One region of the Lysinibacillus sp. NPDC095746 genome, then DNA from elsewhere that is predicted to be linked to it. Evidence: a T-box and tRNA genes for the amino acid it is inferred to sense, from the RefSeq annotation. Region 1 holds a T-box; the other holds one or more tRNA genes.

The links. The T-box of region 1 lies ahead of serS (serine--tRNA ligase). A T-box ahead of a tRNA ligase gene usually reads a tRNA of that ligase, here a tRNA-Ser.
Region 2: it has a tRNA-Ser gene. The T-box ahead of serS (serine--tRNA ligase) is inferred to sense a tRNA for this amino acid. The anticodon was not compared.

What each region holds. Positions count from the first base shown of each region.
Region 1 covers NZ_JBIWGL010000047.1:2,994-24,060, forward strand. Annotated here, with positions in the region: gene ACIQ7N_RS22395 (D-alanyl-D-alanine carboxypeptidase family protein) at 1-322, shown strand, start outside; gene asnB (asparagine synthase (glutamine-hydrolyzing)) at 424-2,262, shown strand; gene pdxR (MocR-like pyridoxine biosynthesis transcription factor PdxR) at 2,286-3,710, opposite strand; gene pdxS (pyridoxal 5'-phosphate synthase lyase subunit PdxS) at 3,816-4,700, shown strand; gene pdxT (pyridoxal 5'-phosphate synthase glutaminase subunit PdxT) at 4,702-5,265, shown strand; T-box leader at 5,315-5,538, shown strand; gene serS (serine--tRNA ligase) at 5,609-6,889, shown strand; gene ACIQ7N_RS22425 (TM2 domain-containing protein) at 6,976-7,218, opposite strand; gene ACIQ7N_RS22430 (SPFH domain-containing protein) at 7,472-8,611, opposite strand; gene tadA (tRNA adenosine(34) deaminase TadA) at 8,899-9,417, opposite strand; gene ACIQ7N_RS22440 (ArsR/SmtB family transcription factor) at 9,571-9,906, shown strand; gene ACIQ7N_RS22445 (cation diffusion facilitator family transporter) at 9,927-10,883, shown strand; gene ACIQ7N_RS22450 (metal-sensitive transcriptional regulator) at 10,959-11,291, shown strand; gene copZ (copper chaperone CopZ) at 11,350-11,556, shown strand; gene ACIQ7N_RS22460 (heavy metal translocating P-type ATPase) at 11,638-14,049, shown strand; gene ACIQ7N_RS22465 (deoxynucleoside kinase) at 14,314-14,952, shown strand; gene ACIQ7N_RS22470 (deoxynucleoside kinase) at 14,949-15,617, shown strand; gene ACIQ7N_RS22475 (LOG family protein) at 15,870-16,397, shown strand; gene ACIQ7N_RS22480 (6-aminohexanoate hydrolase) at 16,544-16,873, opposite strand; gene ACIQ7N_RS22485 (helix-turn-helix transcriptional regulator) at 16,866-17,102, opposite strand; gene ACIQ7N_RS22490 (RraA family protein) at 17,413-18,039, shown strand; gene ACIQ7N_RS22495 (cation:dicarboxylate symporter family transporter) at 18,088-19,362, opposite strand; gene ACIQ7N_RS22500 (response regulator) at 19,454-20,332, opposite strand; gene ACIQ7N_RS22505 (ATP-binding protein) at 20,333-21,067, opposite strand, start outside.
Region 2 covers NZ_JBIWGL010000048.1:23,193-27,184, reverse strand. Annotated here, with positions in the region: tRNA gene ACIQ7N_RS22720 (tRNA-Asp) at 5-80, shown strand; tRNA gene ACIQ7N_RS22715 (tRNA-Thr) at 88-160, shown strand; tRNA gene ACIQ7N_RS22710 (tRNA-Tyr) at 170-253, shown strand; tRNA gene ACIQ7N_RS22705 (tRNA-Trp) at 258-331, shown strand; tRNA gene ACIQ7N_RS22700 (tRNA-His) at 379-454, shown strand; tRNA gene ACIQ7N_RS22695 (tRNA-Gln) at 464-538, shown strand; tRNA gene ACIQ7N_RS22690 (tRNA-Lys) at 554-626, shown strand; tRNA gene ACIQ7N_RS22685 (tRNA-Arg) at 642-718, shown strand; tRNA gene ACIQ7N_RS22680 (tRNA-Pro) at 735-811, shown strand; tRNA gene ACIQ7N_RS22675 (tRNA-Ala) at 826-901, shown strand; tRNA gene ACIQ7N_RS22670 (tRNA-Ser) at 916-1,008, shown strand; tRNA gene ACIQ7N_RS22665 (tRNA-Phe) at 1,016-1,091, shown strand; tRNA gene ACIQ7N_RS22660 (tRNA-Gly) at 1,095-1,168, shown strand; tRNA gene ACIQ7N_RS22655 (tRNA-Ile) at 1,178-1,254, shown strand; tRNA gene ACIQ7N_RS22650 (tRNA-Asn) at 1,259-1,335, shown strand; tRNA gene ACIQ7N_RS22645 (tRNA-Glu) at 1,337-1,408, shown strand; gene ACIQ7N_RS22640 (nitric oxide synthase oxygenase) at 1,819-2,865, shown strand; gene ACIQ7N_RS22635 (CynX/NimT family MFS transporter) at 2,995-3,992, opposite strand, start outside.

The DNA.
Region 1 (21,067 bases):
CAAAGTAGCGATTGCTGTTAAAGAACCAGTTTCATTTATGGTCAAGTCATCTGAGAAAGATTTATATAAACCTAAACTAGTATTAGATAAAAAGAGTCTTGAAGCAGAGGTTAAGAAGGATACAGTTGTCGGGAAGGTAGTTATTGAGCGCTCAGAGGGCACAGATTACGGTTTTATTGACGGTAAGGGCCTAAAAGCCGATGTTGTTACAACAGAGGCTGTGGAGCGTGCTGGTGGTATCTCATTATTCTTCCAAGGTATTGGTAGCTTCTTCGGAAACTTATGGAGTGGCATTACTGACTTTGTTGGTGGCTTATTTTAATAATTAATATAAAGAACACGTGGATGTTTTAAAACATCACGTGTTCTTTTCACATTTTTACGCTTTCCTGCATACGCTATTAGGCGAAAGGATGTGGCTAAATGTGTGGCATTACAGGATGGGCTAGCTTTCAAAAGGATTTAAGAACAACTAATGACATTCTAAAATTAATGACGCAAACGTTAAATAAACGAGGGCCAGATGATGAAAATATTTGGTGTAGTGAGCATATTGCATTTGGCCATCGACGGCTAGCCGTCATAGATTTAATCGGTGGGAAGCAACCGATGAAAAAAGTACATGATGGTGCAAACTATGTCATTACATATAATGGCGAGCTTTATAATACAGAAGAATTAAGGAAAGAGCTGCAAAAAAGAGGGCATCTGTTTACAACACATTCAGATACGGAAGTACTATTAACTGCTTATATTGAATGGAAAGAGCAGTGTGTTGATTTTTTAAATGGAATTTTCGCTTTTGGTGTATGGGATGAACAATTACAATCTCTGTTTTTATGCCGAGACCGATTAGGTGTAAAGCCTTTATTTTACACAGAACAACAAGGCGGCTTACTTTTTGCATCCGAAGTGAAAGCATTATTAGCTCATCCATTCATTAAAACAACCGTTAATACGGAAGGGCTAGCAAATATCATGGCTGTAGGACCGTCTAGAACGCCCGGAAAGTCACCTTTTCACAATATTAATGAGTTACGTCCAGGATATGCAATGCGTTTTTCTAGAGAGGGTATACGAGTTTGGCAGTATTGGCAGTTACAAAGTAAACAGCATGAAGAGTCATTAGAGGAGACAATCGATCATGTCCGTTTTTTATTAACGGATGCTATTGAACGACAGCTTGTTTCAGACGTACCAATCTGTACATTTCTTTCAGGAGGATTAGATTCCAGTATTATTACGGGAATTGCTGCTACCATGTTTCAGCAACAAAATAAAGGCAAACTTCATACGTACTCTATAGACTACGAGGATAATGAACGCTTTTTTAATCCACATGCTTTTCAAACATCCACGGACACGTATTGGATTCAAAAAATGACAGATACCTTTAGTACAACACACCATGCTGAAGAAATTTCTCAGCAGCGATTAATCGATTGCTTAGTAGAATCTGTCATCGTTAGAGATTCACCAGGAATGGCAGATGTTGACTCATCGTTATTATGGTTTTGTCGAGAAATTAAACAGGATTTTACCGTTGCGCTATCAGGTGAATGTGCAGATGAAATTTTCGGTGGTTATCCATGGTTTACAGAAACGACTACAGGTTTTCCATGGATTCGTTCATTGTCTGAAAGATCAACAATGTTACAGGAGCGATGGCGTAAGAAATTAAAAGTTGAATCATATGCACAACAGGCTTATTCACAGACAATTGCTGAAGTACCCTATCTTGATGGAGAGAGTATTGAGGAAGTAAGGCAACGAGAAATGTTTTATTTAAATATGGTATGGTTTATGCAAACATTGCTGGAACGAAAAGACCGTATGAGCATGGGGGCGAGTCTTGAAGTCCGTGTGCCGTTTGCAGATCATCGTCTTGTAGAATACACGTGGAATATTCCTTGGGAAATGAAAAATTTAGACGGTATGGAAAAGGGTTTACTTCGTAAAGCAATGCAGCATTTATTGCCAGAAGAAGTTTTATATCGGAAAAAGAACCCGTATCCTAAAACGTATCATCCAGTTTATACAGCGGGCGTTCAAAAATGGCTCAGAGGCATAATGGAGGACAAAAATTCAATTCTGCATGAATTATTTGAACGACAGAAACTAATAGAACTCATTGAATCGGGTGGTAGTTCTTTCAAAGTTCCTTGGTATGGACAATTAATGGCAGGGCCACAGCTTTTAGCTTATCTGGGTCAAATTCATACATGGTTTGAGCTTTATAATATTCAACTAATAGAATCATAATCAAAGAAAAACCAGTCAACCTTTTAACGTGAGGTTGATTGGTTTTTTTTCTGTATAGCCCAACAGTGCATTAGTTTTTCGATAGAAGGTTCAATTTCATGCACAGGTATGCCTCCAAAGCCTAGTAAAAATTGAGCTTTTGAGGGTGAGGAGTGATCCAAGCGATAATCAGAGAGTGGATAGATTCTGATTTCCGCATTGGAAGCAAGCTGCTGTAATTGCTTTTCAGACAAAGTATGTTGTACATCGAGTAAAATATGCATGCCTGCTTGCTCACCAGTAATGTTAATTTTATTAGAATAGTTTTCTAAAATAGAAGTAAGTTTTTCATGCTTTTTTCGATAAATCTTTCTCATCCGATTTAAATGCTTAGCAAAATGGCCGTCACGCATAAAATTAGCTACAATATGTTGATCGAAACGAGGTACTGTCGATGAATAGTAATTAAAGACATCATTATAAGCTGCAAGTAATTTTGGTGGAAGTACAAAATAAGCGACGCGCAAGGACGGCATTAATGATTTTGTAAATGTACTCATATAAATTACTTTATCATTTCGATCTAATGCATGAAGTGCAGGAATTGGTTTTCCAGTATAACGAAATTCAGAATCATAATCATCTTCAATAATGTATCGAGAGGAGCTTTGTGAGGCCCAATTTAAAGCCTGAGCACGTCTTGTAGCCGATAATACTGCTCCTGTAGGGAATTGGTGAGATGGCGTGATATAAACAACGTCAGCGCTAGTTTTTTCGAGCTCATGAATGATAATTCCTTCATCATCGACCGCAATTGGATAAACCTTTCGCTTATGCTGAGAAAACATCCGATGCACAGCTGGATATCCTGGGTTTTCAAGGGCAAAACAAGTATTGTCACTAAAGAGGCGCAAAATCATTGGTAGAAGCTGTTCTGTTCCTGAACCGATGACAATCTGCTCGGGACTACAAACAACCCCGCGTGATTGAAATAAATAATTAGCAATCTCCGTTCGCAAAGATAGTTCCCCCTGAGGCTCACCTGTTAATAATAATTCCTTTGAGCCATCATCAAAGAGCTCTTTCGCATATTTTCGCCATGTTTGAAAAGGGAAGGCATCAATATCGATGGAACCAGGATTAAAATCTATTTTGTACGATTTTTTCTTAGGTTGTTCGTTTAAGAAAGTTATTGTGTCCTGCTGAATATACGGAAGTTCGTCAATTTCCTCTACAAAATAACCGACACGGGATTTAGACATAATATACCCTTCAGCAAGTAGCTGTGCATAGGCAATTTCAATTGTTGTTTGTGAAATATTCAAAAAATCGGCTAATTTTCTTTTTGATGGTAATTTTTCTCCTACTGCTATTTTCTTTGTAATAATAGCTTCTTTAATGCCGCTATAAAGCTGATCGTAGAGCGGTTTTTCACCATTTTTTTCTAGTTGGAATAAGAGCATGTCCATGTGTATTAATTCTCCTGACCTTACGATTATTTTATAAACTGGATATTTTTATATGGTCAATTTCAATTATACTAAATTTCATCATAAAGGTGGAGGTTAGAGATCATGAAACAAACAGGTACAGAATTAGTGAAGCGCGGGATGGCGGAAATGCAAAAGGGTGGCGTCATTATGGATGTTATTAATGCAGAACAAGCGAAAATTGCGGAAGCGGCAGGAGCTGTAGCTGTTATGGCATTAGAACGAGTACCATCAGACATTCGTAAGGCGGGTGGTGTTGCACGTATGGCTGATCCTCGTATTGTCGAGGAGGTATTGGGGGCAGTATCCATTCCTGTAATGGCTAAAGCACGTATTGGACATATTGTAGAAGCAAGAGTGTTAGAAGCAATGGGTGTCGATTATATTGATGAAAGTGAAGTATTAACGCCAGCAGATGAAGAGTTTCATTTATTAAAAAGTGATTACACAGTGCCCTTTGTTTGTGGGTGTCGTGATTTAGGTGAAGCTGCTCGACGCATTGGTGAGGGAGCTTCTATGCTACGAACTAAAGGGGAACCAGGGACAGGTAATATTGTTGAGGCAGTTCGACATATTCGTAAAGTGAATGCGCAAGTACGTAAGGTAGTTGGCATGACAGAGGATGAATTAATGACCGAGGCTAAATTGCTCGGTGCTCCTTTTGAATTATTAAGAGAAATTAAGCGTCTTGGCCGTTTACCAGTAGTGAATTTCGCAGCAGGTGGCGTTGCTACGCCAGCAGATGCAGCATTAATGATGGAGCTTGGAGCAGACGGTGTATTTGTTGGTTCTGGTATTTTTAAATCAGAGAACCCAGAGAAATTTGCTCGTGCAATTGTTGAGGCTACTACACATTATAAGGACTACAAGCTAATTGCCGAAATTTCAAAAGAGCTAGGTGTTCCGATGAAAGGCATCGATATTGCACAGCTTAGTCACAATGAGCGTATGCAAGAGCGAGGCTGGTAAGATGAAGCGAATCGGTGTTTTAGCATTACAGGGAGCGGTAAGAGAGCATGTGCAAATGTTAGAGTCTCTTGGATGCGAAGCGGTCTTAGTAAAACAAAGTACTGATTTAGAGCAGCTTGATGGACTTGTCTTGCCTGGTGGAGAAAGCACAACGATGCGGAAATTGCTGAATCGCTATGAGCTATTGGAGCCAATCCGCACACTTGCAAAGCAAGGTTTACCGATGTTTGGAACATGTGCAGGATTGATTTTATTGGCAAAGGAATTAGTGGATTATGAATCACATTTAGCAGTAATGGATGTGGTAGTTGCACGGAATTCTTATGGACGCCAGGTAGATAGCTTTGAAGTGAAGCTCGACATACCGGAAATAGGTGCTGCCATTCCGGCTGTCTTTATACGTGCGCCACATATTGTTTCCGTAGGTGAAGGTGTTGAAATATTAGCAGAGCATGACGGGAAAATCGTGTTAGCGAAAGACGATCATTTATTAGGATGTTCCTTCCATCCTGAATTAACATCAGATGCACGAATTCTTGAATATTTTGTATCTTCTATGGTATGACTTGCAAAATTTCACTTCATATAGTACAGTATGGATAAAATTTAAATAACTGAACACGATGATGGGAAGTAGTAGCAAGCACGTTTTTTTTAGAGAGTCAGCGGGTGGTGGAAGCTGATAAAAGCACTTGTGAATCCGTCCTGGAGTTGCGCAGTCGAAGTGAATGAAGTAGGCTGTCGCCGGCTGAAATGCCGTTATGAGATAAGTGGATTAGACAAAGTACAATGTGTCTAATCAATTAGGGTGGCAACGCGGGTAGCTCTCGTCCCTTTTGGGGATGAGGGCTTTTTTGTGTTTCTACTAAATATTTTCCCATCATTAACAATCTACTGGAGGTATGACGATGTTAGATATTAAACGCGTGCGCGACAATTTCGCGGAAATTAAAGAAATGCTATTAACACGTAATGAGGATTTAGGAAATTTAGACGATTTTGAACAATTAGATGCAAAGCGTCGTGAATTAATTGCAAAAACAGAGGAGCTTAAAGCTGAACGTAATAAAGTATCTGAACAAATTTCAATCATGAAGCGCAATAAAGAAAATGCGGATGAAGTTATTGCACGTATGCGTCAAGTTGGCGATGAAATTAAAGAGCTAGATGTCCAATTAAATGATGTAGAAGAACGCTTTAAAGATATGATGATGCGTTTACCAAACATTCCACATGAATCTGTACCAGTTGGCACAACAGAGGACGATAATGTAGAGGAATATACTTGGGGTGAGATTCCAACATTTGATTTCGACATTAAAGCACACTGGGATATCGCTACAGATTTAAAAATTGTAGACTTTGAACGTGGTGCAAAAGTGACTGGTAGTCGTTTCTTATTCTATCGAGGTCTTGGCGCTCGTTTAGAACGTGCATTAATGACGTTTATGATGGACTTACATGCAGAAGAGCATGGCTATGAAGAAATGCTACCACCTGTAATTGTCAATCGTGATAGCTTAACAGGGACAGGACAACTACCTAAGTTTGAAGAAGATGTCTTTAAGTTAGATGACACAGATTATTTCATGATTCCAACAGCAGAAGTACCTGTGACGAACTTCTATCGTGATGAAATTTTACCAGCTGAAGCATTACCACATGGCTTTGCAGCATATAGTGCATGCTTCCGTTCAGAAGCAGGTTCTGCAGGTCGCGATACACGTGGTTTAATTCGCCAACACCAATTTAACAAAGTAGAATTAGTACGCTTTGTAAAACCAGAAGAATCTTATGAACAGCTAGAACTATTAACAGGTCATGCAGAAAAAGTACTGCAATTATTAGGATTACCATACCGCAAACTAAAAATGTGTACAGCTGATTTAGGCTTTACTGCAGCGAAAAAGTACGATTTAGAAGTGTGGATTCCAGCTCAAAATATGTACCGCGAAATCTCTTCATGCTCTAACTTTGAAGATTTCCAAGCACGCCGAGCAAATATTCGCTTCCGTCGTGAGCCAAATGCAAAACCAGAGTATGTCCACACATTAAACGGCTCAGGTCTTGCAATCGGTCGTACAGTAGCAGCAATCCTAGAAAATTATCAGCAAGCTGACGGAAGCGTAGTGATTCCTGAAGTATTAAGACCATATATGGGCGGAAAAGAAGTAATCGCTCCAAAGTAAACCGAGTCGAAAAAAAGCGGCTAAAAGAAAAAGCTACTGTTGAAAATATCTAATCTCAACAGTAGCTTTTCTTTTTTTAAAGTAGGTTAGCGAGGTCGAACTCGATGTTTCACAGAGAAGTTATGTTCGTTAGAAAGCAAGTAAATAACGCCCTCTATAAAGCCTATAAGGGCCGGAATATATGTCCAGAAGAAGATGAGGTACAATATACCTTGTCCAATTTTCCCTAAGTAAAATTTATGGATTCCGATTCCACCTAAAAAGATAGCTAGTACCCCTGCGACTGTTTTATTTTTTATAGGCCAAGAAGGATCAATGCCATCATACATAGGAGCTGAATATTGAGGCTGCGTTTGATATACAGGCTGTGATTGCTGTTGATAAGCCGGTTGTTGCACAATTTGCTGTTCTTTTTGGAAATTGAATTTTTCACCACAATATTTACATTGAGCTAATGTAACATCAGCCGCTGCTCCACATTGTGGACATTCGATATTTTTCATGTCAATATCTCCTAATCAATGATACTTGTTTAATTTACATTTTCCGATGTATTGTTTTTAACTACATTGTTATGATTATCTATTGAATTGATTCGACTGGAGTACCGCAGTTATTACAAAATTTCGAAGTAACATCTAGTTCTTGTCCACATGAACAAACAGGCTTGTGTAAACTAGTTCCACATGAAGAACAGAATTTTGATGATTCCTCGTTTTCACTCTGACAAGAATGACATGTAATGACCTTTAGCATTAAATTTTCACCACATAAGTTGCAAAACTTACTAGTAGATACGATATTACCATGGCAAGAAGGACATATTTTATGTGTAACATTATTGCTAGGCTGTTGTACTTGTTGATTCATCATAGTCGCCATACCTTGCCCTACGCCTAAGCCAACTCCACTTGTAGCAAATAATCCAGCTACTCCATTGTCATTTGATGCAGCAGATTCATATATATCAAAGCTACGTTGTGTTACATAACGATTGTCACCCATAATTTCGAACTTAGCTTTATCTTGTAAAATTTCATTTATTTTATTGAAATCTTCTTCTGGGAAATTAATTGATTGAATATGGAAATGGGCCATTATAAAACCATACGCATTGAATTCTTCAGATATTTTTTCTTTTAAACTATTTGAAATATTATGAAGCTCTGTTGTTATTTCTAGTGCAGAGATTTTCTCATTAATAATTTTATTTGCAAGTTCAGTTTTTATGGATGTAATAAGAGAACCTTTAAAGTAATCTTGTACTTTTTCGAAACTAACAATATCATCTTTGTTCATAGAGCCTATAACTTCTGTAAAGAATAATAAATAGTCATCAAGGCGGAGAGCCAATTGTCCAAATGCTCGTATACGTAATTTTACAAAGTATTTTGGATCAATTAGTTGAATAGGATCAGAGGTTCCCCAATATAAATCTAATTTTACCGTTAGATTTATAAAGTAGATTTCTGCTGAAAAAGGTGTATCCCCTCCATAAGCAAAATTCACAACATGGTGAAGTAATGGTAAGTTATTGGTTGATAAAACATGTGTGCCTGAATTAAATACATCACATATTTGCCCACCCTTTACAAATATGGCGACTTGCCCTTCGTTGACGATAAGTGTAGTGCCTAACACTAGCTTTTCATTCGGATGCTTGTAGATTAACCAATCGCGCGAGCGTAAACCATCGAACTTCACTCTATCCAAAATAGGCATTAAAACATTACCTCCCTATTAATTACCTTTTAAATAAAATTATTACTAGTTATATTTTCCCTTTTCAGTTTATGCATGTCAATGGTTTATGTATATTGAAATTTTTCTTTAGGTTAGCCAGTAATGTACTTGCCATATCGCATTTTTCATTTTTTAGATTGCGTATTTAAAAATATTATTGTTATGAATATGTTGTCACTATTACGACATATTTCATATATATGCTATCCCCTAATCATAAAAAAGAAGGTGCCTCCATCTGAGACACCTTCTACTCTATGTGAAATTTAAAACTTTTCATTTTCAACCACTAAAGCTTGTCGTGCTTTTTTCTCCGCTTTTTTTCGTTCACGTAATGCTCGGAAAAAATCGGTTAAGATTTGTCCGCATTCCTCAGCTAAAATTCCTTCTGTTACTTCGCATTCATGGTTAAAGCGTGCATCGTTTAATAATCGATAGAGTGAATCTACACAGCCTGCTTTTATATCCCTTGCACCATATACGACACGCGGCACACGAGATTGCAAAATGGCACCTGCACACATAGGGCAAGGTTCAAGTGTCACATAGAGTGTTGTTTTTTCAAGACGCCAGCTACCTATTTTTTTACAAGCATCTTGAATAACCATTAATTCAGCATGCGTCGTTGCATTTTGTGTTGTTTCTCGTAAATTATGAGCGCGTGCAATAATCTCTCCATCATAGACAAGCACAGCTCCTATTGGTACTTCTCCAAGTAAAGCTGCTTTTTTAGCTTCTTCTAGTGCACTGTTCATAAACAATCGGTCTGTTTCAAAAATATCCACTATAATCTCTCCTTATCACTTAGTGTATCTTGCTTAATTGACAATTGCTACTATGACGTGAAGATAAAACGTTGACATTTCCAAAACAAACATTTATATTTATATATGAACACATGCTCATGTATAAATATAAAAAGGTTAGGAGTAAACTAGATGGATGAAAAATTACAAAATACAGAGGTTCAGGATAACAAAGAGCAACATTTAGACGAAGAAACACTATTTGTCGTGTCTCAAACATTTAAAGCATTAAGTGATCCGACAAGAATTCGTATTTTAAATTTATTATGTACGGATGAACATTCAGTTAACGACATTGCTGAGGTTTTAGATTTAGGTCAATCAACAGTTTCACATCAATTACGTTTTTTGAAAAATTTACGGTTAGTGAAATATAGAAGAGAAGGTACAACTTTATATTATTCAAAAGATGATGATCACATTATGAATTTGTTGATGCAAGCTATTGAGCATGCTACACATAACTAGATAAAATGGGGGGATAAAACATGGGACATAATCATGATCACAGCCATGATCATACACATGGCGCAAACAAAAAGGTTTTAATAGTATCATTTATTATTATTACGAGTTATATGATTATTGAAGCGTTTGGGGGCTATTTAACAAATAGTTTGGCTCTTTTATCTGATGCAGGTCATATGTTAAGTGATTCCATATCATTAGCAATAGCCTTACTTGCCTTTATATTGGGAGAAAAGGCAGCAAGCTATAGTAAAACATACGGTTATAAACGATTTGAAATTTTAGCAGCAGTATTAAACGGTGTGACATTAATTTTGATTGCTTTATTCATTTTCTATGAAGCAATCAAACGTTTTGCCAATCCACCGGAAGTGGCAACTACAGGGATGTTGATTATTAGTACAATCGGTCTTTTGATCAATATTTTAGTCGCTTGGATTATGATGCGTGGCAGTGATACAAAAGATAATTTAAACATGCGTGGTGCTTTCTTACACGTATTAAGCGATATGCTTGGATCTGTAGGGGCCATCGTAGCCGCATTATTAATCATGTTTTTTGGTTGGGGCTGGGCTGATCCACTTGCGAGTGTTATTGTTGCAGCATTAGTATTGAGAAGCGGCTACTATGTCACGAAGGCTGCCGTTCACGTTCTTTTGGAAGGAACACCTTCAAACGTAGACGCTGAAGAAGTTATACAAACTATTGTACAAACAGATGGTGTGCATAGCATTCACGATTTACACATTTGGACAATAACAAGCGGAACAAATGCACTTTCTTGTCATGCAGTTGTGGAAGGCCAGCTAAAAATTGCAGATAGTGAGAATATATTACGAGAAATTGAACATAATCTTGAGCATAAGGGCATAAAGCACGTAACGATTCAATTGGAAACAGTAGCACATAAGCATGATAACTCCATTTTATGTACAATAAAAAATGAGCAGTCAAATCATCACGACCATCATCATTAAAAAATAAAAATTTTCAGCTTTACATACCCTTCGTGGGTATGGTAATATGAAATTGTAAGGTAGGAGGTGTATTAAATGGAGGATATAGTGAAAGAAGAAGCTTGTCATATAGAGGAAGCTACTTCGTGTCGAAAAAGCCATCATCCGGAACGCGTTAAAAAGGATTTAACGACTCGTTTAAATCGAATTGAAGGTCAAATCCGAGGTATTAAAGGGATGATTGACAAAGATGTTTATTGTGATGATATTATTACGCAACTGTCTGCCACACAATCTGCTTTAAATAGTGTAGCAAAGATATTATTAGAAGGTCATTTAAAGGGATGTGTAGTAGATCGCCTATCAGATGGTGATGAAGCAGTGTTAGACGAATTAGTAGTGACTATCCAAAAATTAATGAAGAAGTAAAATTTTTTAATAAATAGATACCCCTATATAGTATTTAAAATAAAAGGAGAGATATTTTATGCAAAACGTAACTTTAAACGTACAAGGAATGTCATGTGGGCATTGTGTAAACTCAGTGGAAAAAAGTGTTGGAGCTTTAGCTGGCGTTGAACAAGTAAAAGTAAACTTAGCTGATGGTTTAGTAGATGTAGCATTTGATGAAACACAAGTATCTCTAGACCAAATTAAAGAAACAATCGACGATCAAGGCTATGACGTTAAATAATATAAATAGGGTGCTCATGTAGCACTCTATTATTTTCAATTACACATACCCCTAGTTGGTATGTAGGGAGGAGAAATAATCATGAGTTCAGAAATAAAAGAAGCGAATTTGCAAATTACAGGTATGACATGTGCAGCCTGTGCCACTCGTATAGAAAAAGGTTTAAATAAAATGGAAGGTGTAGAACAAGCGACAGTTAATTTAGCTCTTGAAAAATCATCCATTAAATATGATCCGACAAAATTAAACGAAGAAGATTTTGAAAAGAAAATTGAAGCACTTGGTTATGGTGTCGTGAAACAAAAAACAGAATTCAATATTACGGGCATGACATGTGCAGCCTGTGCTACGCGTATAGAGAAGGGTTTAAATAAACTAGCAGGTGTATCCTCTGCAAACGTTAACTTAGCACTCGAAAAAGCTACGATAGAATTTAACCCATCTGAAGTGACGATTGCACATATTATTGCAAAAGTTGAGAAATTAGGATATGAGGCTCATCAAAAAGTAGATGAGCAAGAAACGGTGGATCATCGTGAGCAGGCTATCAAACAACAGCAGAAAAAATTTATTTTATCGGCCATTCTTTCATTACCATTACTGTGGACGATGGTAGGACATTTTTCATTTACATCATTTTTATATGTCCCTGAATTTTTAATGAATCCATGGGTACAAATGGTGTTGGCTACTCCTGTTCAATTTATCATTGGGAAACAATTTTATGTTGGAGCCTACAAAGCTTTACGCAATGGTAGTGCCAATATGGATGTACTTGTAGTAATGGGAACATCTGCGGCGTATTTTTATAGTTTATACCAAGCAATTATTACTACGGGATCACATCATGCCCCTCACCTATATTTTGAAACGAGTGCCGTATTAATTACTTTAATTTTATTAGGGAAATTATTTGAGGCAAAAGCAAAAGGTCGTTCATCTGAAGCAATCAAAAAATTAATGGGCCTTCAGGCAAAAACGGCCATCGTTGTTCGTGACGGTGTAGAGAAAGAGGTACCGTTAGAAGAAGTAGTCATTGGTGACATTATTTTAGTGAAGCCTGGTGAAAAAATTCCTGTTGATGGTGAGGTATTAGAAGGAACAACAGCTGTAGATGAATCGATGTTAACAGGGGAAAGTTTACCTGTTGATAAAAAGCAAGGTGACCTATTATTTGGTTCTACTATTAATAAAAATGGCTTTATTAAAATGACAGCAACTAAAGTCGGTCGTGATACGGCCTTAGCTCAAATTATTAAAGTTGTAGAAGATGCACAAGGCTCCAAAGCACCCATCCAGCGCTTAGCAGATCAAATTTCAGGTATTTTTGTACCAATCGTTGTTGGCATTGCGCTTGTCACGTTTTTAATTTGGATTATTTGGGTGCGACCTGGTGAATTTACGCCTGCACTTGAAGTGTTAATTGCAGTTCTTGTTATCGCTTGTCCATGCGCACTTGGATTAGCAACGCCAACATCTATTATGGCGGGCTCTGGTCGTGCAGCGGAATTTGGTATTTTATTTAAAGGTGGAGAACATTTAGAGCAGACACAAAGCATCGATACAGTAGTTGTTGATAAAACAGGTACAGTGACACACGGCAAGCCTGTATTAACGGATGTTATACTAGCAGCAAATCAAGATGAAACACGCTTTTTATCGTTGATTGGTGCAGCAGAGAAGCAATCAGAGCATCCGTTAGCAGAAGCAATTGTTCAAGGGATTGTTGATCGCGGTATTGATCTAGGAGATGTTCAATTCTTTGAAGCAATACCAGGTTACGGTGTGCAAGCGACTGTCTCTGGTCAAGGCGTTGTCATCGGTACACGTAAATTGATGCAACAATACGGTATTCATATTGATGATATCCTACCAACAATGGAACAATTAGAGGAAAACGGTAAAACGGCCATGTTAGCTGCAATTAACGGTCAGTATGCTGGTCTAGTTGCGGTTGCTGATACAGTGAAAGATACTTCAAAAGAAGCGGTTAGTCGTCTACAAGAAATGGGCATTACTGTCATTATGATGACTGGTGATAATGAACGTACAGCACAAGCAATTGGAGCAGAAGTTGGTGTGAATCATGTGATTGCTGAAGTGTTACCAGAAGGTAAAGCTAATGAAGTAAAAAAACTGCAAGCTACTGGTAAAAAAGTAGCGATGGTTGGTGATGGCATTAATGATGCCCCAGCACTTGCGACAGCTAATATTGGGATGGCGATTGGTACCGGTACAGACGTGGCTATGGAAGCAGCGGATATCACACTGATTCGTGGCGATTTAAACAGTATTGCGGATGCTATCATCATGAGTCGTAAAACAATGCGTAACATTAAACAAAACTTATTCTGGGCATTTGCTTACAATACATTAGGTATTCCAATTGCCGCAATCGGATTACTAGCCCCTTGGGTAGCAGGTGCAGCGATGGCATTTAGTTCCGTATCTGTCGTTTTAAATGCACTGCGTTTACAGCGAGTTAAATTATAAGGGTAACGATAGATCCACTTTGAGTGGGTCTATTTTTTTATTTATTTCAGCGGATGTCACAGAATTGGTTTTGGCCTCCTATTTTAATAGAGAAATAGTTTGGTTCTGTTTTTCACTTTCTCACTATGATACAATGAAAAGCACTGATTTATTTTCTAAGCCTCTGGACGCAATTATGCCGAGGCATAATTGATATAATTATACAAACCTCGAGGACGGGGCAATTGACGATAGAATCCATAGAACATAAAGGAGGAGCTTCTAGTGACGGTTCCATTTGTTACGGTAGAAGGTCCGATTGGTGTTGGTAAAACCTCTTTATCTAAAGAGATTGCAGCGACATTTAATTACCATCTATTGAAAGAAATAGTAGACGAAAACCCTTTTTTAAATAAGTTTTATGAAAACATAGAGGAATGGAGCTTCCAAACGGAAATGTTCTTCCTATGTAATCGCTACAAACAATTATCGGATATAAAAAATTTCCGTTTAACAGAAGATAAACCTGTTGTAGCGGACTACCATATTTTTAAAAATTTAATATTTGCCAAGCGTACATTGGCGTCAGCTGAGTATGATAAATACGAGGAAATATATAAAATATTAACGAAAGATATGCCTGTACCGAATGTAGTTGTTTATTTACATGCCAGTGTTGATACATTGATGAAACGTATTGCGATGCGTGGCCGTGAATTTGAAAAAATGATTTCACGGGATTACATGGAGCAACTGGTGGCAGATTATCATTCCTTTATCGAGCATTTTGAGAATATGCATCCAGATATTCCTGTTATTCGATTTAATGGTGATCAGCTTGATTTCGTAAAAAATCCAAATGATTTGAAATATGTTTTACAAACAATAAAGGATACGTTACAACAAAGGAGCTTGCAACAATGAATTTGAGAGAGAAGTATGGTATTCCTCCACAAACGGTCATTACAATCGCTGGTACGGTTGGTGTAGGGAAGTCAACAATGACAAAGGCGTTGGCAGAAGCGTTAAATTTCCGTACTTCATTTGAAAAGGTGGATACTAACCCATATTTAGATAAATTTTATGAGGACTTTGAAAAATGGAGCTTCCATTTACAGGTGTATTTTTTGGCGGAGCGTTTTAAGGAGCAGAAGCGAATCTTTGAATATGGCGGCGGATTTATTCAAGATCGCTCTATCTACGAAGATACTGGAATTTTTGCTAAGATGCACTATGACAAAGGTACAATGAGCCCAACAGATTACGAGACGTATACAAATCTATTTGATGCGATGGTGATGACACCGTATTTCCCACATCCAGATTTACTTGTTTATCTAGAGGGGCCAATTGATGCTGTCATTGGTCGTATTCAAGAGCGTGGACGTACAATGGAGCAACAAACACCGAATGATTATTGGATTGAAATGCATGACCGCTATGAGAACTGGATCAATAATTTTAATTCATGCCCAGTTCTTCGTTTGGATATTAATGATTATGATTTATTAAAAAATCCTGAAGCAATTGAATCAATTGTGAGCCGCATCAGTCATATGCTAAAACAAACAAGTCATTTACGTAAATAGAAGGTTAGATAAAGCTAATCATTCAAAAATATTAGGAAGATAACTATTGGGGTTCTGGCCGAAAGCGAAGCGACAGGCACAAACAAGTCATTTACGTAAATAGGAAATGGACTATGCTAAAATTTATGACCGAATGCGCAGCTATGTGCAGAAAAAAGTAATTGCAGAAAATAAATGATCAAAAGACGTGAGACAATATGTAACCTATTGTGTCACGTCTTTTGAATAGGAGGGATTGTTATAAGAATAGCGGTGTATTGCGGTTCTGGCTTAGGCTTAAACCCAATTTATGCAGAGAAAGCAACCGAATTAGGGACTGTATTAGCTCGAAATGGTCATGGTGTCGTTTATGGTGGTTCGAAAACAGGACTGATGGGCAAAGTTGCAGATGCAGTATTAGAGGCTGGAGGAGAGGTTATTGGCGTGATGCCAACTCATTTACAGCAGCGGGAAATAGCACATGCCTCGTTAACAGAGCTTCATTTTGTTGAGTCAATGCATGTACGTAAAGCCAAAATGGTAGAGTTAGCAGATGCTTTTATAGCTTTACCAGGTGGTGGAGGGACAATGGATGAATATTTTGAAGTGTTTACATGGGCTCAAATTGGACTACATGAAAAACCTGTAATTTTATATAATATAAATCATTTTTATGATCCGCTTTTACAACAACTTCAGAAAATGCTGGAGGAAGGTTTTATACGAACTGAACAGAAGTCACTTGTTCATGTAGCTGGTACATCGGAAGAAGTATTACATTTATTAAAAAAACATGGGTAATTTTTTGCCGACTTCATGCCACGTTTTTTATAGCTTCACTTTTCTTCTCTTTAGGGTCATGAAAAAGTGCTACTTTAAAATAAATAAAAGAATCCATTTTGAAAAAGGTTGATCAAAATGGATTCTTTTCTAATAGCTATGTAAGATTATTTAATTTCTTTTCTATATAATCTAATTGCGTAAATTGCCCCAATTAAAAATACAATCCCTTGAAATAGTAGAAAGAACTGACGGAAGTATTCGATATTACTATCAACTAATGAAATAAAAATAGCATTCATAATAATTTGGGTAGTAAACATACATGAAATGATTTTAAGATAAATAGCATTCGTTCTTTCATCGGGTTGCCCAATTTTTCTACTGAAGATGAAAAGTATAACTATAGAACCTAGTAATAGAATTGCTGTAATGCCTACAACAATATTAAAATTATCAGTACTTTCTAACATCCAATTGTTTAATAAATCAATCATTATTATCTTCCTTTCGTACATAAGAGAATATTTCATTTATATCAACCTCAAAAAAGTTGGCTATTCGATATGCTAACACTAGTGAGGGGGAATAATTATTCTTTTCCATTACAAAGATAGTTTGCTTAGAAACTCCAACAGCGTCAGCTAACTCCTTTTGTGACATTCTTCTTAAAACCCTATGTTCATACACCTTATTTTTAATAGAATCACCAAATTCTCCTTTCAAAACGATCGCCTCCTATTTGCTGATGTAAACATCATAACTTATAATTTAACAAAAGTAAAGTAAACTTATACTTAATATATTTATTTTTATATAAAAGTAAGTTTATGTGTACCTTACTATAAATACATTTATACAATTTTCTCCTGTAGGCAAAAGTATTTTTAATCAAAAACTATTGATCTTTTTAACAATTATTAATTCTAATAGCAACATAAATTACGTAATTTTCTGAAATATATTGAAATAGTAGATGAGTTTTATTTACAATAATTGTGTAAAGCTTTCGTAAATCATAATAGGGGTGTTATAGATGACAAAGGTGGAAGTAAGTTTTAAGCATTTGCCAACGACTGCAGTTTCAGATGCGACAGGAGGACATACGAATTTACGCAGTGATATTAAACCGTTAGCAGATCATTATAAAATAGCTGGCCGTGCGGTAACAGTACGCTTACCAGATGGCGAAAATGGTGCAGTATTGGAAGCCATTCGAGCTGCTCAAGAAGGGGATATTTTAGTAATTGACGCTAAAGGGAATACCAATCGTGCAGTTGCTGGTGATTTTGTCCTTTCATTAGCGAAGGGTATAGGTGTTCAGGGCTTTGTCGTTGATGGTGTTATTCGTGATATGGCAGCTATTCGTGAACTAGACTTTCCCGTATTTTCACTGGGCACAACGGTAGCAGCTGGCAATAAAAACGGCGGTGGCCAAGTAAATGTTCCTATTGCTATTGGAGGCGTTTCTGTTCGCCCCGGTGATTATATTATTGGGGATGTGGACGGTGTCGTTGTCGTGCCACAGGAAGATGCAGAGCGTATTGTGGCAGCCGCTGAGGTAAAGCTTGAAAAAGATGACGTACGTGCTCAAGAGGCACTTGCAAATGGAAAAGATTCTATTATTAAATATTTAGATAAAGTATTAAGTAATCAAAAATAAAAAAACCCTCACGATGCCATCCATACATCGTGAGGATTTTTTTAATTTTTATGCTAAATTTTTATTTTCATTAAAGTAATTTTTCATTTTCTCTGAATCGAAACGGCCTTCCCATTTCGCCATAACTAAAGATGCAAGTGAGTTACCAATTACGTTAACGACTGTACGTCCCATATCGAGAATACGATCGATACCTGCGATAAATGCTAAACCTTCAATTGGAATGCCGACAGTACCTAAAGTTGCTAGAAGCACAACGAATGATACTCCTGGAACACCTGCAATCCCTTTAGATGTAACCATTAATACAAGCATTAACGTAATTTGTTCACCAATGCTTAGGTGAATACCGTACATTTGAGCAATAAATAATGCAGCAATAGCTTGGTACAGTGTAGAACCATCTAAGTTAAAGGAGTAACCGGTTGGAATAACAAAGGATACGATATCCTTAGGAGCACCTAGTTTCTCCATTTTCATCATAATTCGCGGTAACACAGCTTCAGAACTTGCTGTTGAGAACGCTAAAATCAGCTCATCTTTTAGTACTTTAATTAAGAAGAAGATACTGATACCTGTAAATTTGGCCACAAGACCAAGAACGACAAAGATAAAGAATAGCATTGTTGCATAAACAAGTATAGCGAGTTTACCAAGTGGTATTAGGGAAGCGAATCCATATTTGGAAACGGTTACACCAATTAAACCAAATACCCCAATTGGAGCGAATTTCATTACGAGGTTAGTTACCCAGAACATCGTATCTGCTACCCCTTGGAAGAAGTCTAATACTGGTCTTCCTCGTTCGCCAATGGCAGCAACCCCTAAACCAAAAATAACTGAGAAGAAGATGATCGCAAGCATATTACCTTCAGACATTGCCTGAACGATATTTGTTGGTACAATGCCTACAATAATATCAAATGGTCCTTCATGCTGTACTTCTTCTGTAGTGGCAACGTATTTTGAAATATCTCCTTGAGAGAGCTCGTTCATGTTTATACCCGCGCCTGGTTGGAATAAGTTTGCGGAAAGTAAACCAATGACAATTGCTACTGTTGTAATAATCTCGAAGTAAATAAGCGATTTTCCGCCTAATCGTCCAAGCTGTTTCATATCTCCAGTACCAGCAACACCAACGATTAAAGTTGAAATAATAATCGGTACTACAATCATTTTAATTAGATGAAGGAAAATATCACCTAAAGGTTGTAGATATGTTTCAATTTTGGGGTTTCCGTAAAAGATACCACCAATAATAATCCCTAAAATCAAACCGACTAAAATTTGAGTGGCTAAACTGATTCTAAATTTCTTCTTCAAAACCTTAGTACCTCCTAATATTAAAATTTTTAGGACTTGCCTTACTTTAATAATACAGAGGACTTATGAAATCCGACAAAATCCGAGAAAATTAATTTACTTTAGTTAAAATGTCTGAATATAACACCTGAATAAACTTCTTAATATTAACCTTTGCTTTACGATTTCCGTGATCTTCTATCTGCGTCATCAGATGACGAATTTCTTTAAAGTCAAAGTATCGAGGTGCATAATATTCAAATTCGGAGTTGGTATAATCTACGACACCTAAATTGGCGAGATTTATCATCGCTGCTAATATAGTACGGCGCACCCGCTGTTCAATGGCTTTACTTTCCTTCAAAATTTCATCTGGTGTAGCCTTTGTGACAACTGCAACCTCCTCATAAAGCTCCTTTAATGGTGGAAGTGGTGCAATTTTGTGCTGATGCGCAAGTAATGTTTCAATGATAGCTATAATATCTTCGCTTCCAATCTCACCAACGATACCCATATCATTTAAAATAGATTGAATATGATCGCGTGACGTTGCTTTATGATTTATTTGTTCACTTAGATCAATATTTGTAAGGGATTGGCGAATAATAAGCAATGAATTTTTTAGGCGAAATTGTTCAGTTGTTTTACGTAAAACATTTTCAACCTCAATACGGTTTATCGGTTTATGAATAAAGAAATCTATACCTTGCTTATACGCTTCACCAACCATTTCCTTATTCACAACTTGAGAAATCATGACAAATTGTCCTTCAAAACGATTTTGAATAAGGTGTTCGACTGTTGCTATTCCATCAAGCTTGGGCATGAGTAAATCAATCAACACAAATTCAGGTTGTGTCATTAAAATTTGTGGAATGGCGTCCTCACCATTACGTGCTTCACCAATAACTGTGCCTAAGCCACTATCTTCAATAATTTGTTTTAACATGACCCGACTTGCGCGATCATCATCTACAATAAAATACCTCATTTAAGTCTCTCCCGTTTGAATAGTTTGCGTAGGAACTGTAATTTTAAACATTGTGTTTTGAGTATTTGATTCAACGGTTATTGAGCCATTTAATTTATTTACTAATTCAGCAACATGTGAAAGACCAATACCTGTTGCTGCGACACCGTCTACATTGTATTTTGTAGTGTATCCAGGTTCAAAAATAATAGAGAGATTACTTTGTGGAATGCCCTTCCCGTTATCACATACTGTTATTACAGTATCATCCTGTTGCTGTTGAATGGCAATAGAAATGATACCTTGATTTTCAATTGCTTCTATAGCATTAGCTGTTAAATTATTTAAAAGTGCAAGTAATGCAATATGTTCCTTCGTTTGAAAATCGATTTCAATATTTAGTTTAATTTCAATTTCTTTCCCGAGAAAATTAGCGTACTTACTGTTCCCATCTTCGATATAATGTAATAATTCTGACAATCTAAGGGAGCCAAAGCTCTTTTCACCAACAATTTTAGAAATACCTGCATAAATGCGTTGTGAATCCTTCTTCACTTCATGAATTTCCTGGGCAATATGAAGTGCCTGTAAACTTTCTGCATGATAACCTAGCGATTTTAATTGTCGATATAATTCAAACCCATTGATTGTTATGGCTTCTATATCGTTCATCGATTTTTTTAAATAAAGTGCCTCAACATATAAATCTGAGCCGATCGTAAGCATTTCTTGAACACGTTTTTTTTGCTCAGCAAT
Region 2 (3,992 bases), on a different contig from region 1:
AAATGGTCCCGTGGTGTAGCGGTTAACATGCCTGCCTGTCACGCAGGAGATCGCCGGTTCGATCCCGGTCGGGACCGCCATTTTTATGCCGGTGTAGCTCAGTTGGTAGAGCAACTGACTTGTAATCAGTAGGTCGTGGGTTCGACTCCTATCGCCGGCATCATCCCTTGGAGGGGTAGCGAAGAGGCTAAACGCGGCGGACTGTAAATCCGCTCCTTAGGGTTCGGCGGTTCGAATCCGTCCCCCTCCACCATTTTAGGGGCATAGTTCAACGGTAGAATAGAGGTCTCCAAAACCTTTGGTGTGGGTTCGATTCCTACTGCCCCTGCCAGGTTTCGAGGTACTCGTTATCAAAGACTACTATCATTACATATAGTGGCGATTGTGGCGAAGTGGTTAACGCACCGGATTGTGGTTCCGGCATTCGTGGGTTCGATTCCCATCAGTCGCCCCATTTAATAATTGGGGTATAGCCAAGCGGTAAGGCAACGGATTTTGATTCCGTCATGCCTAGGTTCGAATCCTAGTACCCCAGCCATTCATTTTTTAGTTTGAGCCATTAGCTCAGTTGGTAGAGCATCTGACTTTTAATCAGAGGGTCGAAGGTTCGAGTCCTTCATGGCTCATCATTTTTTATAAATGCGCCCGTAGCTCAATTGGATAGAGCGTCTGACTACGGATCAGAAGGTTATGGGTTCGACTCCTGTCGGGCGCGCCAAATAAGCCAATAATATCGGAATGTAGCTCAGCTTGGTAGAGCACTTGGTTTGGGACCAAGGGGTCGTAGGTTCGAATCCTGTCATTCCGACCATCTTTCCTGATTATGGGGCCTTAGCTCAGCTGGGAGAGCGCCTGCCTTGCACGCAGGAGGTCAGCGGTTCGATCCCGCTAGGCTCCACCATTTATATAATTTCCGGAGGTATACCCAAGTCTGGCTGAAGGGATCGGTCTTGAAAACCGACAGGCGGGTAACACCGCGCGGGGGTTCGAATCCCTCTACCTCCTCCATTTTTCCGGGTCAGTAGCTCAGTTGGTAGAGCATTAGATTGAAGCTCTAAGTGTCGGCGGTTCGATTCCGTCCTGACCCACCATCTGCGGGTGTAGTTTAATGGTAAAACCTCAGCCTTCCAAGCTGATGTCGTGAGTTCGATTCTCATCACCCGCTCCAAAAAATAATGGGCCTATAGCTCAGCTGGTTAGAGCGCACGCCTGATAAGCGTGAGGTCGATGGTTCGAGTCCATTTAGGCCCACCATTATTCCGAAGTAGCTCAGTTGGTAGTAGCACCTGACTGTTAATCAGGTTGTCGCAGGTTCGAGTCCTGCCTTCGGAGCCACGGCCCGTTGGTCAAGTGGTTAAGACACCGCCCTTTCACGGCGGTAACACGGGTTCGAATCCCGTACGGGTCATCAAGCATGTTGCACATTAGTGTGACATGCTTTTTTTATGCCAACTATACTGACAAACAAAGATCAACAATCGTTAAGGAAAGGCCCACGTAATAACGTCTATACCTAAATACTGCAAAGGGTATGTAAATGTGCCCTAATGCGTCTCGTGTATTACTTACTTAGGCGTAAAAAACGTTATAATAACAAATCCATCTCTCAATAGTTTTTCCTCTGTAATTCCCCTAATGACTACTAAAAATGAGCACCTTTATCCATAAATAATTATAGTTTTAGAAAGATTAAAGAGAAATGATATAAAATATTGAACAAAGTATTTCATATATAAAATATGTATGTTTTCTGGCAGATTTTTTCGTGGTGATAATACTTCCATTCCTCTAATATGAGGGTAGATGGAGGAATTCGATATGAATTTACATGAAGTACAGCGGTTTTTAGAACTTTATCAAGTAGAGCAAAATGAGTCTATAACATGGCTTGAAAATAAATTACAGCAAATTAAAACGGCAGGAGAATATATACCGACAACGGAAGAATTAATCTTTGGTGCTCGAGTTGCTTGGCGCAATAGTAATAAGTGCATTGGCCGACTGTTTTGGCAATCACTGCATGTTGTAGATGCCCGCGATATTTCAAATGAGGAGGATATCTTCAACGCATTGCTTAAACATATTCAATATGCAACAAATGGTGGAAAGATTCGTCCAACAATAACGGTTTTTGCACCGGGGCGCGTTCGTATATGGAATCATCAACTAATCCGTTATGCTGGCTATGAAACGGAATCTGGAATCATTGGTGATCTGCATTCTGTTGAGTTTACAAAAGTATGTGAGTCACTTGGCTGGCAGGGAAAGAGAACGGCATTTGATGTGCTTCCACTTGTTATACAGGTGGATGGAAGGGAGCCACAAGTGTTTACGATCCCTGACGAGTATGTACTAGAGGTACCAATTCGTCATCCAGAATCCTCTCAAGTAGCGAAGCTAGGATTAAAGTGGTATGCAGTGCCGATTATTTCGAGCATGCGCTTCCAAATGGCAGGTATTGATTTTGAGGCGGCCCCATTCAATGGTTGGTATATGGGTACCGAAATAGGGGCACGTAATTTAGCAGATCATGAGCGTTATAATATGCTGCCTGCTATAGCAGAAATTTTTAATCTTGATACAACGAAACAGGCTTCTTTATGGCGTGATCGTGCATTAGTTGAGCTGAATATAGCCGTTCTATATTCCTTTAAAGAAGGCGGTGTCAGCATAGTAGATCACCATACAGCTGCACAGCAATTTAAATTGTTTGAGGAAACAGAAGCAGCAGCGAATCGTGAAGTTACAGGCAATTGGACGTGGTTGATTCCACCTCTTTCACCAGCTACGACCCATATTTTTCATAAGCCTTATGTTAATGTTTACAATACACCGAACTATTTTTATCAGAAACCACCTTATTAGTAGAGAAAGGCAGCTCACTTTAACTTCCTTCGCTGTCCAAACATCGGCTGTAATAGAGGAACTCAGGCTTTTGTGCAAATACAAAGCACCTCATGATTATGCCTAGGCATAGATCATGAGGTGCCATTTTTAATTTACATATTCATTTTTAGAAGCCTTAAATGAACATATGAAGAGTATCAATACAACGACAACAAATAACCAACCAGCGGTATTCCAGCCACCGAATAAATCATGTAAATAACCAAATAAGATTGGACCGATTGCGGCTAATAAATATCCTAATGATTGTGCAAATCCTGATAAATCGGCTGCCTCAAAAGCTGTACGGGTACGTAATGTAAAGAACATCATCGCTAATGCAAATGAAGCACCTCCGGCTAATCCTAGTAGTACCATCCACAGTACAGCGAGGCTTGTCCATTCCATGACTACTCCGATAAAGCCAATTAAGTAAAATAGTGTAAACATTAAAACGAGAGGACGTTGAGATGTCATTTTACTAGCGATAATAGGCACAGCTAATGCCATTGGAACTTGTGAAAATTGCATAATGGAAAACATCCAGCCCGCACGATCTGCAGCTAATCCTTGTGATATATAAATTTCAGGAATCCAAGCGGCAGTTGTGTAGAATAATAATGACTGAAATCCCATAGCTCCCGCTACTGCCCAAGTAACAGGTGATTTCCATAATGGTGTACGTTCTTTCGTAGTCTTAACAGTCGGTTCAGGCTTATTAAATTGCAACTGTGGAATCCAAATTACAATGGTTAACACCACAAGAACAAGTGAGATTGCCAGTGCGCCTTGCCAACCAAGTGATGAATTGGCAACAGGATAGCTAATGCCAGCACCGAGTCCAGCCGTTAAATTCATCGACATTGTGAAAAATGCCATAAGTAAACCTACGTGATAGGGAAATTTCAATTTAAGTAATCCTGGAATTAGTACATTACCGAATGAAATGGCTATACCAATTAGCATCGTACCAAATACGAGTAAACTAGTTGTGCCAACGGAGCGTAGTACAATTCCTCCCCCTAAAAGAACAGTTGATAACAATAATGTTAATTCTAGTCCAACTTTACGTGCGACAACTGGTGCGAATGGTGAAATGATTGCAA